One region of the Nonomuraea sp. B10E15 genome, then DNA from elsewhere that is predicted to be linked to it. Evidence: riboswitches for the same ligand, from Rfam matches in the RefSeq annotation. Region 1 holds a riboswitch; the other holds the start of a gene.
What was found. Region 1 has a riboswitch for glycine ahead of gcvP (aminomethyl-transferring glycine dehydrogenase). Riboswitches for the same ligand answer to the same signal wherever they lie in the genome.

Region 2: it holds a riboswitch for glycine, as region 1 does, so the genes downstream of both, gcvT (glycine cleavage system aminomethyltransferase GcvT) here and gcvP (aminomethyl-transferring glycine dehydrogenase) in region 1, are expected to answer to the same signal.

What each region holds. Positions count from the first base shown of each region.
Region 1 covers NZ_JBDPMB010000005.1:314,492-321,759, forward strand. Annotated here, with positions in the region: gene ABGB14_RS19245 (FHA domain-containing protein) at 1-75, shown strand, start outside; gene ABGB14_RS19250 (MerR family transcriptional regulator) at 143-802, shown strand; gene ABGB14_RS19255 (bifunctional nuclease family protein) at 935-1,405, shown strand; gene ABGB14_RS19260 (MerR family transcriptional regulator) at 1,553-2,173, shown strand; glycine riboswitch at 2,232-2,331, shown strand; gene gcvP (aminomethyl-transferring glycine dehydrogenase) at 2,510-5,341, shown strand; gene ABGB14_RS19270 (tetratricopeptide repeat protein) at 5,435-6,232, shown strand; gene ABGB14_RS19275 (hypothetical protein) at 6,342-6,689, opposite strand; gene ABGB14_RS19280 (alpha/beta family hydrolase) at 6,771-7,268, shown strand, end outside.
Region 2 covers NZ_JBDPMB010000028.1:50,191-57,458, reverse strand. Annotated here, with positions in the region: gene ABGB14_RS44010 (FCD domain-containing protein) at 1-601, opposite strand, end outside; gene ABGB14_RS44005 (glutamine synthetase family protein) at 726-2,096, shown strand; gene ABGB14_RS44000 (aldehyde dehydrogenase family protein) at 2,107-3,453, shown strand; gene ABGB14_RS43995 (3-oxoacyl-ACP reductase) at 3,462-4,226, shown strand; gene ABGB14_RS43990 (gamma-glutamyl-gamma-aminobutyrate hydrolase family protein) at 4,237-4,929, shown strand; glycine riboswitch at 4,983-5,080, shown strand; glycine riboswitch at 5,100-5,199, shown strand; gene gcvT (glycine cleavage system aminomethyltransferase GcvT) at 5,234-6,319, shown strand; gene gcvH (glycine cleavage system protein GcvH) at 6,316-6,705, shown strand; gene ABGB14_RS43975 (L-serine ammonia-lyase) at 6,778-7,268, shown strand, end outside.

The DNA.
Region 1 (7,268 bases):
CTGCACTCCGGCGACGAGGTGCAGATCGGCAAGTTCCGCCTTGTCTTCCTGATGCGGGGCAGCTCCGGGGCATGAGGGGGCGAAGCGGGCGACCGGCGGACGCCGTCTCGTGCGTGACCATGCGGCAAGGGGAGGAGCGCGCATGACGTCGCAGGCGGCACGCTCGCACATGAGCATCGGGGAGGTGCTCGCGCTCCTGCAGGGCGAGTTCCCCGATGTCACCATCTCCAAGATCCGTTTCCTGGAGGGCGAAGGGTTGATCGAGCCCGAGCGCAGCCCGTCCGGCTACCGCAAGTTCACGCACCTGCACGTGGAGCAGCTGCGCTTCATCCTCACCGAGCAGCGCGACCACTACCTGCCGCTGCGGGTGATCAAGGACAAGATGGCGGAGGGCTTCGGCCGCCCGCGCGCCCTGCAGGACAACGGCAAGCAGGAGATCAGGCTCAGCCGGGCCGAGCTGATCGAGGCCGCGAGCATCGACGAGGAGACCCTCGCCGAGCTGGAGGACTACGGCCTGCTCGCCCCGGTGGCCCGTCGCTACGACGAGGAGGCGCTCGCGGTGGCCCGCACCGTCGGCGCCCTGGCCCGCTTCGGCCTGCGCGCCCGGCATCTGCGCGCGGTCAAGGCGGCGGCCGAGCGCGAGTGCGGCCTGGTCGAGCAGACCGTCGCACCGATACTCAAGCGGCGCGCCCCCGGTGCCATCGGCGAGGCCGACGAGGTGGCCAGGGAGCTTTCCGCACTCCTGCTCGACCTGCACGCATCCCTTGTGCGCACGGGTGTCCGGTCCGTGCTGGGGCGCTGAGACCGCGGCGAGCTGGGAGGCGGCGGCACATTCCAGGCCCGCCGGGTGTTACGTTGAAATGCAGAAGCCAGTCAGCAGAAGCAACGACCAAATAGCTGTGCCGGGTCACCGGTCAGGAATACGGAGCAGCCCGTGTTGCAGATGGAGGTTGTGGGCGTTCGGGTTGAAATGCCCACAAATCAGCCGATCGTCTTGCTGAAGGAGGCACACGGGGAGCGGTTCCTTCCTATATGGATTGGCATGACGGAAGCCACGGCCATCGCTCTGGCCCAGGCAGAGGAGCCTCCGCCGCGGCCGCTCACCCACGACCTCTTCCGTGACGTGCTGAGCGCGCTGGGCGTAGGCCTGCGGGCGGTCAACATCGTCGCCCTGCGTGACGGCATCTTCTTCGCCGACCTGGTGTTCTCCAACGGCGTGGAGGTGAGCGCGCGGCCGTCCGACTCGATCGCGCTCGCCCTGCGCACCGGGGCGCGCATCTTCGCCAGCGAAGAGGTCGTCCAGGAGGCCGGGGTGATCATCCCGGACGACCAGGAAGACGAGGTGGAGAAGTTCAGGGAGTTTCTTGACACGATCACTCCCGAGGACTTCGGCCGGGCGGGGTAGGTATTTCAGTGCATTTACGCTTCACGACGCGCCGAGCCGGATCGTTGACTGAGCATGGTCGCGGTCCTACGGTGCAAGTGAAACCCGTGGCCGCGCTTCACGTACCCCCAGATCAGGCCACGGGATGAGAGAAAGCCGGAGGTCCGCGTGGCGGTCAGCAGCGGCGAGGGAAAGACGGCCGGCCAGGAAGATCCGGTGCGGCGCGAAAGCGCGCGGCAGCGTGCCGGGGAGCAGGGTCTGCTCTTCGACGAACAGCCCGCGGCGCTGCCGGGCGACATCGGATACCGCGGGCCGACGGCATGCTCGGCGGCCGGCATCACCTATCGGCAGCTCGACTACTGGGCGCGCACGGGCCTCGTCGAGCCCACGATAAGAGCCGCGCAGGGCTCCGGCTCCCAGCGTCTCTACAGCTTCCGCGACATCCTGGTCCTCAAGGTCGTCAAGCGGCTCCTCGACACCGGGGTGTCGTTGCAGCAGATCCGCACGGCCGTGCAACATCTGCGTGACCGCGGGGTCGCCGACCTCGCGCAGATCACGCTCATGAGCGACGGCGTCAGCGTCTACGAGTGCACCTCGGCCGACGAGGTGATAGACCTGCTCCAGGGCGGGCAGGGCGTGTTCGGCATCGCGCTCGGCCGGGTCTGGCGCGAGGTCGAGGGCTCCCTCGCGGAGCTGCCGGGGGAACGCGCGGCGGTCGAGGACACCGTCCCGGCCGACCATCCCGCTGACGAACTCGCCCGGCGCCGCCGCGCCCGCCGCACGGGGTGAGCACGGCTCCTGGCAGCCGTACGAATCGGGCGTAGTAACCTGAGGGCAGAAAGGCCGACGACCCCGTGCGGGAGAGTCTCCGGGCCCCCTGGGCTCCGGGGCGCCGAAGGAGCAACCCTCCCCGGAATCTCTCAGGCATCCCGTACCGCTCGGGCGAGGCAACTCTGGAAAGCAGGCGCACCCGCCAGGCGCGCCTCACCGACGGTGCAAGCCCCACCGGGGTGAAGCTCTCAGGTCGCGGCCCCGCGCTTGTCCGGGGCCCGCGCTGACAGAGGGGGAGATCCGGCACACGCCCGCGCCCTGGCGCCGGTCTCCACAGCCTCGGGAGGCATCTCCATGACCGATCTGTCCGCCCCGCCGTTCTCGTCCCGGCACATCGGCCCCTCCGAGTCCGAACAGCAGCGCATGCTCGAGGCCGTGGGCTTCGAGTCCGTGGCGGATCTGGTGGCGGTCGCCGTCCCCGAGTCCATCAGGGCGAAGGACCGGCTCACGCTGCCCGCCCCCGCCGGCGAGGCCGAGGCCATCGCCGAGCTGCGCGCCCTGGCCGACCGTAACCAGGTGCTGACCTCGATGATCGGGCTGGGCTACCACGACACGGTCACGCCCGCCGTCATCCGCCGCAACCTGCTGGAGAACCCGGGCTGGTACACCGCCTACACCCCCTACCAGCCGGAGATCTCGCAGGGCCGCCTCGAGGCGCTGCTCAACTTCCAGACCGTCGTCTCCGACCTCACCGGCCTGCCCGTGTCCGGAGCCTCGCTCCTCGACGAGGCGACCGCCGCGGCCGAGGCCATGACGCTGGCCCGCAGGGCGGGCAAGTCCAAGAGCGCCGTGTTCGTGGTCGACGCCGACGCGCTGCCCCAGACCAAGGCCGTCCTCGCCACCAGGGCCGAGCCGCTCGGCATCACGCTCGTGGAGCACTCCCTCGACGGCGAGCTGCCCGAGTGCTTCGGCGTGCTCGTCCAGTACCCAGGAGCGTCCGGCCGGCTGCGTGACTTCCGCGCCGTGGCCGCCGCCGCGCACGAGGCGGGCGCCCTCGTCGTGGCCGCCGCCGACCTGCTGGCACTGACGCTCGTGGCCGCCCCCGGCGAGCTGGGCGCCGACATCGCCGTGGGCTCCTCGCAGCGGTTCGGGGTGCCCTTCGGGTTCGGCGGGCCGCACGCCGCCTACATGTCCGTACGCGAGGGCCTGCAGCGGCAGCTGCCCGGCCGCCTGGTCGGCGTCTCCGTCGACGCCGACGGCGACCCCGCCTACCGCCTGGCCCTGCAGACCCGCGAGCAGCACATCCGCCGCGAGAAGGCCACCAGCAACATCTGCACCGCGCAGGTCCTGCTCGCCGTCATCGCGAGCATGTACGCCGTCTACCACGGCCCGGAGGGCCTGCGCCGCATCGCCCACCGGGTGCACCGCCACGCCGCCGCCCTGGCGGAGGGGCTGCGCCGGGCGGGCGTGGAGGTCGTGCACGCCGAGTTCTTCGACACGGTGCTCGTGCGCGTGCCCGGGCGGGCGTCCGCCGTGGTCGCCGCCGCCGCCGAGCGGGGCGTCAACCTCTGGCAGGTGGACGCCGACCACGTCTCGATCGCCTGCGACGAGAAGACCGGAGCCGCCGACCTGGTCACGGTGCAGGCCGCGTTCGGGGTCACGACCCCCCGCACCGACGTCGAGGGCGCCGCCGACGCGCTGCCCGCCCCGCTGCTGCGCGAGTCCGCCTACCTGACCCACCCGGTCTTCCACGACCACCGCTCCGAGACCGCGATGCTGCGCTACCTGCGCCGGCTGCAGGACAAGGACATCGCGCTCGACCGGTCCATGATCCCGCTGGGCTCCTGCACGATGAAGCTCAACGCGACCACCGAGATGGAGCCGATCACCTGGCCGGAGTTCGCCGCCGTCCACCCCTACGCGCCCGCCGCCCAGGCCGAGGGCTACCTCGAGCTGATCGGCACGCTGGAGCACTGGCTGGCCGAGGTGACCGGCTACGACGCCGTCTCCATCCAGCCCAACGCCGGCTCCCAGGGCGAGTTCGCCGGGCTGCTGGCCATCCGCGCCTACCACCACGCGGGCGGTGACAGCGGGCGGGACGTCTGCCTCATCCCCTCCTCGGCCCACGGCACCAACGCCGCCAGCGCCGTCATGGCCGGCATGCGGGTCGTGGTCGTGGCCTGTGACTCCGAGGGTAACGTCGACCTGGCCGACCTCGACGCCAAGATCGCCAAGCACCGCGACGCGCTCGCCGCGATCATGGTGACCTACCCGTCGACGCACGGCGTCTACGAGGAGACCATCACCGAGATCTGCGCCAAGGTCCACCAGGCCGGCGGCCAGGTCTACGTCGACGGTGCCAACCTCAACGCGCTGGTCGGGCTGGCCAAGCCCGGCGAGTTCGGGGCCGACGTGTCCCACCTCAACCTGCACAAGACGTTCTGCATCCCGCACGGCGGCGGCGGCCCCGGCGTCGGCCCGGTCGCGGTCCGCGGCCACCTGGCGCCCTACCTGCCCGGTCACCCGCTGCGCGACGGCTCGCCGGTGGGGCCCGTCTCCGCGGCGCCCTACGGGTCGGCAGGGATCCTGCCGATCTCGTGGGCGTACATCCGGATGATGGGCTCCGACGGGCTCACGGCGGCCACCGAGCAGGCCATCCTGTCGGCCAACTACCTCGCCAAGCGGCTGGCCCCCCACTTCCCGGTGCTCTACACCGGACGCGGCGGGCTGGTGGCCCACGAGTGCATCATCGACCTGCGCCAGATCACCAAGGAGACCGGCGTCACCGTGGACGACGTGGCCAAGCGCCTCATCGACTACGGCTTCCACGCGCCCACCATGTCGTTCCCCGTCGCCGGGACCCTCATGATCGAGCCGACCGAGAGCGAGGACCTCGGCGAGCTCGACCGGTTCGCCGACGCGATGATCGCCATCAGGGGCGAGATCGCCAAGGTGGCGTCCGGCGACTACGACAAGGCCGACAACCCCCTGCGCAACGCGCCGCACACCGCGGAGTCGGTGAGCGCCGACGAGTGGCACCACCCGTACACGCGGACCGAGGCCGCCTACCCGCTGCCGTCGCTGCGCGACGGCAAGTACTGGGTGCCGGTGCGCCGCATCGACCAGGCCTACGGCGACCGCAACCTGGTGTGCTCGTGCCCCCCGCTGGAGGCGTACGAGGACTAGTCACCGGGAGGGCCAGACCTTCGGCGTCAACGGGGCAGACATGATCGCCGGAAGTCGTTAGGCTCGGGGCGACCGTCGCCAGAAGGAGCTCTCTTGACGTCCTCAGAGCTGGAGACCCCGCCTCTCGACACCGCCCGGCGTCTGGCCGAACGCGGCGACCTCGACGGCGCCGCCGCCATCCTCAGCGAGCTCGCCGCCGACCCCGACGAGCCCGACAGGGCTCAGGCCGCCGTCGGGCTGGCCGTGGTGCTGGAGGAGCGCGGCGACGTCGAGGCCGCCAGGACCGCCGCCAGGACCGCGCTGGCGACGGGGCACCCCGAATACGCCTCGCAGGCCGCCTGCCACCTGGCCCAGGGGTTCGAGCGCGAAGGGCGGGCCGAGCAGGCCAGGGCCGCCTGGCAGGCCGTGCTGGGGGTCGGCGCGGCCGCGTACGTCCCGCTGGCCCATCTCGCGCTGGCCCGGCTGGCCGTGCGGGCGCTCAACCTCGAGGAGGCGGAGCAGGAGCTGCGGGCCGCGATGGCGGTCGGCGACGGCGAGGTCGCCGCGCGCGCCGCGCAGGAGCTGGCCGACCTGCTGATGGAGCACGGAGAGCCCGGGGCGGCGGCTGAGCTCCTCCTGGACGCCCTGGAGGCCGTGCCCGAGGAGGAGACGCCGGGGCTGCGGGTCCGGCTCGGCATCGCGCACCTGGAGCTGGCCTGCGCGGAGTTCGCGGAGACCGTGGAGGGAGGCGCGGACGCGCAGACGAGCGCGCTGGCCATCGAGCTGCTCGCCCGCACCCTGCCCCTGCGCGGGCGCGACGACGACGCGGGGCGGGTCTGGTCGTACGGGCTGGAGCACGCCGACGAGACGCTGGCCGCGGAGGTCAGGCTCCGCTACCAGCGCGACACCTGACGCCCGGGGCCCGGTGTGCGTGACGTCCCGGCCCACGCCACCGAGGCGCTCCTCCCGGGCGTGCCCGCGGGCCGGCGGAGGTGCTCCCGTTCCCTCCGCCGGCCGGAGGTCAGCCGCGGCGCATGATGGCCGCCGCGGCGGCCACGTTGATGATGACGATGGCCAGCCACGTGATGATCAGCCCCACCAGTCCGGCGTTGACCACCCCGATGGCCGTCAGCGGGATGCCCATGCCCATCGAGCCCAGCGCGACCGGGATCATCGTCGCGCCCGGCGCGGACTTCTTGTGCGGCGGGGGCCCGTGGCGGTCGAGCTCGGCCCGCACCCGGGCGGCGATGGTGGCCTCGAGGCGCTCGGTGAACGAGTCGACGAGCGCCGCCTCGTAGTCGGGCCCGAGATCGCGGCGGGCGTCGAGCGTGGCCTGAAGGTCTTCCCTGATGGGACGCTGGTCCGGCATAAGGTCATCATCCATCCCGGAAGTGGTGTCGTCATCCGACCTGAGGGCTAGCGCGTCATCCTCCCCAGGTACGGTGCTGGCATGGAGGTGATGACCCCGCGCGGGCCCGCGCTCGTGGAGATCGACGAGGTGCCGGGCGCGCGGCTGCTGCTGGTCCTGACCCATGGCTCGGCCGGGGGAGTGGACGCTCCCGATCTGCTGGCCGTGCGCGACGCCGCCATGGGCGTGGGAGCCAGCGTGGCGCGGGTGACGCAGGCGTTCAGGATGGCGGGGGCGCGGGCGCCCGGCCCGCCGGCGAGGCAGGACGAGGCGTGGGAGATCGTGCTGTCCGAGCTGCGCGCGCGCCTGCCGGGGCTGCCCCTCGTGCAGGGCGGGCGGAGCAACGGGGCTCGGGTGGCGTGCCGTACGGCGAAGGCGGTCGGCGCGGCGGCGGCGGTGGCGCTGGCCTTTCCGCTGCATCCGCCGGGGAAGCCGGAGCGCTCCCGGGCCGGGGAGCTACGCGGCGCCGGGGTGGACGTGCTGGTCGTGAACGGTGATCGTGACCCCTTCGGAGTGCCGGACGCCGCGGATGCCGCGCGC
Region 2 (7,268 bases), on a different contig from region 1:
CCTGGTGCTGCACGGCGGCGTGGTCGAGGTTGACCTGGAGCATGGGGATGGCGTTGAGCAGGTCGCTGACCCGCGAGCGGGCGTCCGCGCAGGTCGTGGCGAGCAGGGGCGAGCCCGTCAGCTCGGCGATCGACAGGTGGAAGGCGGTGTCGAGCCGGCGGTAGTCGTCGAGGCCGGCCTCGTTCACGTCGGCGAGCCGGCGTACGAGCACCGCCCGCTGCTCCTCCGCCGGCCGGGACATCGCCAGCACCTGGGCCGCCCCGCACTCGACCGCCAGGCGGAACGTGAGGGCGTCCGACAGGTCGGCCATGCCCATCTCCTTGACGGCCTCGCGCAGGTGGCCGGCGTCCGGCTCGGGCGGCGCGTACGTGACGAACGCGCCGCCGTAACGGCCCCTGCGCACCTCGAGGTATCCCGCGTCGGACAGCGCCCGGATGGCCTCGCGCAGCGTCACCCTGCTGATGCCGAGCCTGACGGCCAGCTCGCGCTCGGGGGGAAGCTTGTCGCCCGGCGCGACCAGGCCGAGCTTGATGGCCTGGAGCAGGCGTTCCACGGTCTCCTCGAAGGCGTTGCCGGCCCGGACCGGGCGCAGCACCGTCATCAAACGCGCCGACTCGTCCAACGTGTCCTCAGGTCTTGACAAGGGATCCCGCCATACACATCAATGGTCTAAGACTAGCCCAATCAACGGGGACGCGTGTCAGCGCAGATCGGAGCGGCGTAGCGTGAGCGATGGAGCGAGCACCGGATACCTTTCCGTCAGCGAGCTGCGCGACGAGGTGGCGTCCGGGCGGATCGACACCGTGCTCCTCGCGATCGCCGACATGCAGGGCAGGTTGCAGGGCAAGAGGCTGTCCGCACGCTATTTCCTCGACGAGGTGCTGCACCACGGCTCCGAGGGGTGCAACTACCTGCTCGCGGTCGACGTGGACATGAACACCGTGGCCGGCTACGCGATGTCGTCCTGGGAGCGCGGCTACGGCGACTTCGTGATGAAACCCGACCTGACGACGTTGCGCCGGGTGCCGTGGCAGGAGGGCACCGTCCTGCTGATGGCCGACCTGACCTGGGAGGACGGCGGCGACGTGCCGCCCTCCCCCCGCCAGGTCCTGCGCAGGCAGCTCGCCCGGCTCTCCGAGCGGGGGCTGGCCGCGTACGTCGGCACCGAGCTGGAGTTCTGCGTCTACGACGACACCTACGAGCAGGCGTGGCAGCGCGGCTACCGCGACATGTCGCCCGCCAACCTCTACAACGTCGACTACTCGCTGCTGGGCACCGCCCGCATCGAGCCCCTCCTCCGGCGGATCAGGCGCGACATGGAGGGCGCCGGGCTCTACGTCGAGTCCGCGAAGGGCGAGTGCAACCTGGGCCAGCACGAGATCGCCTTCCGCTACGCCGAGGCGCTGAAGACCTGCGACAACCACGCCATCTACAAGAACGGCGCCAAGGAGATCGCCGCCCAGGAGGGCAGGTCGATCACCTTCATGGCCAAGCCGAACGAGCGCGAGGGCAACTCCTGTCACATCCACATCTCGCTCAGGAGCCTCGACGGCGACCCCGTCATGGCCGGGCCGGGGCCGTACGGGCTCTCGCAGCTCGGCGCCCGCTTCATCGCCGGGCAGCAGGCCTGCCTGCGCGAGCTCACCCTCCTGTACGCCCCCAACATCAACTCCTACAAGCGTTACGTGCCGGGCAGCTTCGCCCCCACGGCGATCAAGTGGGGCGTCGACAACCGCACCTGCGCGCTCAGGCTCGTCGGGCACGGGCCGTCGCTGCGGATCGAGAACCGCGTGCCGGGCGGTGACGTCAACCCGTACCTCGCGGTGGCGGGAATGGTGGCGGCCGGGCTGCACGGCATCGACAACGAGCTGCCGCTGGAGGACGCGTTCGAGGGCAACGCCTACGACTCGGGCGCGGAGACCGTTCCGCACACGCTGCGGGACGCGCTCCCCCTGTTCGAGGGGTCGAAGCTGGCCCGCGAGGCGTTCGGCGAGGAGGTCGTCGAGCATTACGCGAACAACGCGCGCGTGGAGCTGGCGGCGTTCGACGCGGCGGTGACGGACTGGGAGATGTTCCGTGGTTTCGAGCGAATGTGACGGGTGACCGATGAAGATCGTCAATCCGGCGACGGAGGCCGTCGTCGCCGACGTCGAACTGGCCGACGCGGCCGAGGTCGACCGGGCGGTGGAGCGCGCCGGGAAGGCGTACGCCGCCTGGCGGCAGGTGGCGCCCGGCGATCGGGCACGGCTGCTGAGGAGGTTCGCCGACCTGGTGGGCGAGCACGGCGAGGAGCTGGCGCGGCTGGAGATGGCCAACGCCGGGCACCCGATCGGCAACTCCCGCTGGGAGGCCGGCGCCGTACGCGACGTGCTGCACTTCTACGCCGGGGCGCCCGAGCGCGACCACGGCAGGCAGATCCCGGTGCCCGGCGGCGTGGACGTCACCTTCCAGGAGCCGCTGGGCGTGGTGGGCGTCATCGTGCCGTGGAACTTCCCGATGCTGATCATGTCGTGGGGGGTGGCCCCGGCGCTGGCGGCCGGCAACACGGTGATCGTCAAGCCGGCCGAGTGGACTCCCCTGACCGCGCTGAGGCTGGCGGAGCTGGCCCTGGCCGCGGGCCTGCCCGAGGGGGTGCTCCAGGTGCTGCCCGGGGCGGGGGAGGTCGCGGGCGCCCGGCTGGTGGAGCACCCCGGCGTGGCCAAGATCGTGTTCACCGGCTCGACCGAGGTGGGCAAGGAGATCGCGGCCAAGGCGGCGGCCCAGGTCAAGCGGGTCACGCTGGAGCTAGGCGGCAAGTCCGCAAATATCATCTTCGCGGATGCCGAACTCGACAGAGCGGCACAAGCCGCCCCCTACGCGGTCTTCGACAACGCGGGACAGGACTGCTGCGCCAGGTCCCGGCTGCTCGTCCAGTCAAGCGTGTACGACGCCTTCATGGAGCGCCTCTCCGAGGCCGTGCGCGGCGTCGTCGTCGGCGACCCCCGCGACGAGAGCACCGAGATGGGCCCGCTGATCAGCGCCGAGCACCTCGACCGCGTGCGCGGCTTCGTCCAGGACGGCGCCCCCTACCTCCAGGGGTCGTGCCCCGAGGGCAAGGGCTACTGGTTCCCGCCGACCGTGCTCACCCCGGACGTCACCGACCGTGCGTTCACCGAGGAGATCTTCGGGCCGGTCGTGTCGGTGGCGCCCTTCGAGGACGAGGCGGACGCCGTACGCATCGCCAACGACACCCCGTACGGGCTGAGCGGCTCCATCTGGACCCGCGACGTCGGGCGCGCGCTCCGCGTGTCCAGAGCGGTCGAGGCGGGCGCCCTGTCGGTGAACTCCAACGCGTCGGTCCGCTACTGGACCCCGTTCGGCGGCTTCAAGCAGTCAGGGCTGGGCCGGGAACTCGGCCCCGACGCCCTGGCGGCGTTCACGGAGACCAAGAACGTCTTCATCTCCTGGGAGTGAGGCAGCACGTGAAGAGATTGCAGGATCGGGTGGCTGTGATCACCGGCGCGGGCGGCGGCATCGGGCTGGCCACCGCGCGCAGGTTCGCCGACGAGGGCGCCAAGGTGGTCTGCGCCGACCTCGACGAGGAGGCGGGCGTCAAGGCCGCGAACGAGGTCGGCGGCCTCTTCGTACGCGTCGACGTGGCCGACGAGGACGACGTCGCCCGGATGTTCCGTACGGCGTTCGACACCTACGGCAGCGTGGACATCGCCTTCAACAACGCCGGCATCTCGCCGCCCGACGACGACTCGATCCTGGAGACCGGCATCGACGCGTGGCGCCGCGTCCAGGACGTGAACCTGACCAGCGTCTACCTGTGCTGCAAGCACGCCATCCCGTACATGCGGCGGCAGGGCAGGGGCTCGATCATCAACACCGCGTCGTTCGTGGCCGTCATGGGCTCGGCGACCTCGCAGATCTCCTACACGGCGTCCAAGGGCGGGGTGCTGGCGATGTCGCGCGAGCTGGGCGTGCAGTTCGCGCGCGAGGGCATCCGGGTGAACGCGCTGTGCCCGGGCCCGGTGAACACGCCGCTGCTGCAGGAGTTGTTCGCGAAGGACCCCGAGCGGGCGCAGCGGCGCCTGGTGCACGTCCCGGTCGGGCGCTTCGCCGAGGCGTCGGAGATCGCGGCGGCGGTCGCGTTCCTGGCCAGCGACGACGCGTCGTTCATCACGGGCAGCGAGTTCCTGGTGGACGGCGGCATCTCCGGCGCCTACGTCACGCCGCTCTAGGGGGGTCATCGTGCGACGTCCCGTCATCGGGGTCACGTGTTACGTGGAGCCGGCGACGTTCACGGTCTGGCAGGACATGCCGGTCGCGCTCCTGCCGTACATGTACGTCGAGCAGGTCGTCCGGGCCGGCGGCCAGCCGGTCGTGCTCCCGCCCGCGGGGGACGCCGCGCAGGTGGTGAGCCGCCTGGACGGGCTCGTCCTGGCCGGTGGCGGCGACATCGATCCGGCGAGGTACGGCGAGACGCCGGCGGAGCGTACCGGCTACATCCGCGAATTCCGCGACCAGGCCGAGTTCGCCGTGCTGGCCGCCGCCCTCGACGCCGGGCTGCCCTTCCTCGGCATCTGCCGGGGCCTCCAGGTGCTCAACGTCGCTCTCGGCGGCAGCCTCCACCAGCACCTGCCCGACGTGGTCGGCCACACGGGTCACTCCCCCGCGCCCGGACGGTTCGGTCACCTGCCCATCACCCCCGTCCCCGGCACCCGCCTGGCCAAGGCGCTGGGCACGGCGCCCGTGACGGTGCCGCACTATCACCACCAGGCCGTCGACCGGCTCGCCCCCGGCCTCACCGTGACCGCGACCGCCGCCGACGGCACCGTCGAAGGGGTGGAGCTGGACTCGGGGCCGTTCACCGTGGCGGCGCAGTGGCACCCGGAGGCGGCCGAGGACCACGCCCTCTTCGAGGCCCTGGTGGCCGCCTGCTGACCGGCGAACGCGACAAGACCCCCAAATCACTACTAGGCTGGCGGGACACACCAGCAAACCGTGCGGGAGAGCACCCTGACAGCCGGTCAGGGTCCCTGAAGGAGCAAGCCCTCCCCGCGAACCTCTCAAGGCAAAGGACCGCACGGCTGACCGGGAGCATGTCTCCTCGGAAGGTGACCTCTGGAAAGCAGGCCCGCAGGGTCTCGCCGAAGGTGAAAGTCCGGCAAAACTCGGGCGAAGCTCTCAGGCATCGATGACAGAGGGGGAGGATGCTGGCATCCAATCCTGTCCTGAGGTGCGATAAATGTCCCGACCTACTCCGCTACGAGACGTGCACGAAAGCCTCGGCGCGACGCTGACCGACTTCGCGGGCTGGCTCATGCCACTCCGGTACGGGAGCGAGTCCGCGGAGCACAGGGCCGTCCGCGAGGCCGCCGGGCTGTTCGACCTCTCGCACATGGGCGAGATCTTCGTGACCGGGCCGCAGGCCGCCGCCGCCCTGGACTACGCGCTGGTCGGCAACATGTCGGCCGTGACGCCCGGACGAGCCAGGTACACCATGATCGTCAACGAGCGGGGCGGGGTGCTGGACGACCTCATCGTCTACCGGCTCGGGGACGAGGAGTTCATGGTCGTCGCGAACGCCTCGAACTACGAGAAGGTCGCCGACGAGCTGGAGAACCGCTCCAAGGCGTACGACGCCGTGGTCGACGACCGTTCGCAGCAGTACGCCCTGATCGCCGTCCAGGGACCCCGCTCCCAGGAGATCCTCGCCACGCTCACCGACGCCGACCTGGCCGGGCTCAAGTACTACGCGGGCCTGCCCGGGCTCGTCGACGGGCGGCAGGCGCTCATCGCGCGCACCGGCTACACCGGCGAGGACGGGTTCGAGCTGTTCGTGGCCGGCCAGGACGCGGTGCCGCTCTGGAACGCGCTCGTGACCGCGGGCGAGCCGTACGGGCTCAAGCCCGCCGGACTGTCCAGCCGCGACACGCTCAGGCTCGAGGCCGGCATGCCCCTGTACGGCAACGAGCTGAGCGCCGAGCTGACCCCGTTCGACGCGGGGCTGGGCAGGGTGGTGAAATTCGACAAGCCGGGCGACTTCGTCGGCAGGTCGGCGCTCGAGGCGGTCAAGGACGACCCGCCGCGGCGCCGTCTCGTCGGTCTGGTCGCCCGGGGCCGCCGGGTGCCGCGCCACGGCTACCCGGTCACCAAGGACGGCGCCGTCGTCGGCGAGGTCACCAGCGGTGCGCCCTCCCAGACCCTGGGCAAGCCCATCGCGCTGGCCTACGTGGACACCGGCGCCGACTCAGGCCTGGCTGTGGACATCCGGGGCAGCCATGAACCCATGGACCTGGCCGAGCTGCCCTTTTACAGGAGGAACAAGTGAGCAACATCCCTGACGACCTGAGCTACACCAAGGAACACGAGTGGGTTTCCGGGGTCGAGGACGGCCTCACCGTGACCGTCGGCATCACGGCCTACGCCGCCGACGCCCTTGGTGACGTCGTCTTCGTGCAGCTCCCCGAGGTCGGTTCGGTCACCGAGCCGGGCGACTCCGTCGGCGAGGTCGAGTCGACCAAGTCGGTCAGCGAGATCTACACGCCCGTCGGCGGCGAGATCGTCGAGGTCAACCAGGCCATCGTGGACGATCCGAGCCTGGCCAACAGCGACCCGTACGGCGAGGGCTGGATGTTCCGGGTGCGCATGGAGGGCGACCCGGAGGACCTGCTCTCCGCCGAGGAGTACGCCGCGCTCACCTCGGGCGAGTCCTGACCCTGCCAGGCCTCATCGGCTGACGCCGGGGCCCGCGTCCGGGCCCCGGCACTCATGAAGGGCGCATCATCAATGGCGATCAGCGTCTTCGACCTGTTCAAGATCGGCATCGGGCCGTCGAGCTCCCACACGGGAGGCCCGATGGCCGCGGCCCACAAGTTCGCCCGCGGCCTGCATGAGGACGGCCTGCTGCCGCGCGTGGCCCGGGTGGAGGCCATCCTGTACGGCTCGCTCGGCCTGACCGGGAAGGGCCACGGCAGCGACAAGGCGGTCCTGCTGGGCCTGTCCGGCGAGAAGCCGGAACTGGTCGACGTCGACACCGTCGAAGGGCGTCTGGCCGAGATGCGCGAGTCGGGCAGCGTCCGGCTGTACGGCACGCGCGAGATCCCCTTCGTCGTCGGCCGGGACCTCGTCTTCGAGCGCAAGATCTCGCTGCCCGAGCACCCCAACGGCATGCGCTTCACCGCCTACGACGCGGCGGGCGAGCAGCTCAGGGAGAAGATCTACTTCTCGGTCGGCGGCGGCTTCGTCGTGGACGAGAAGGCCACCGGCGCCGACCGCAT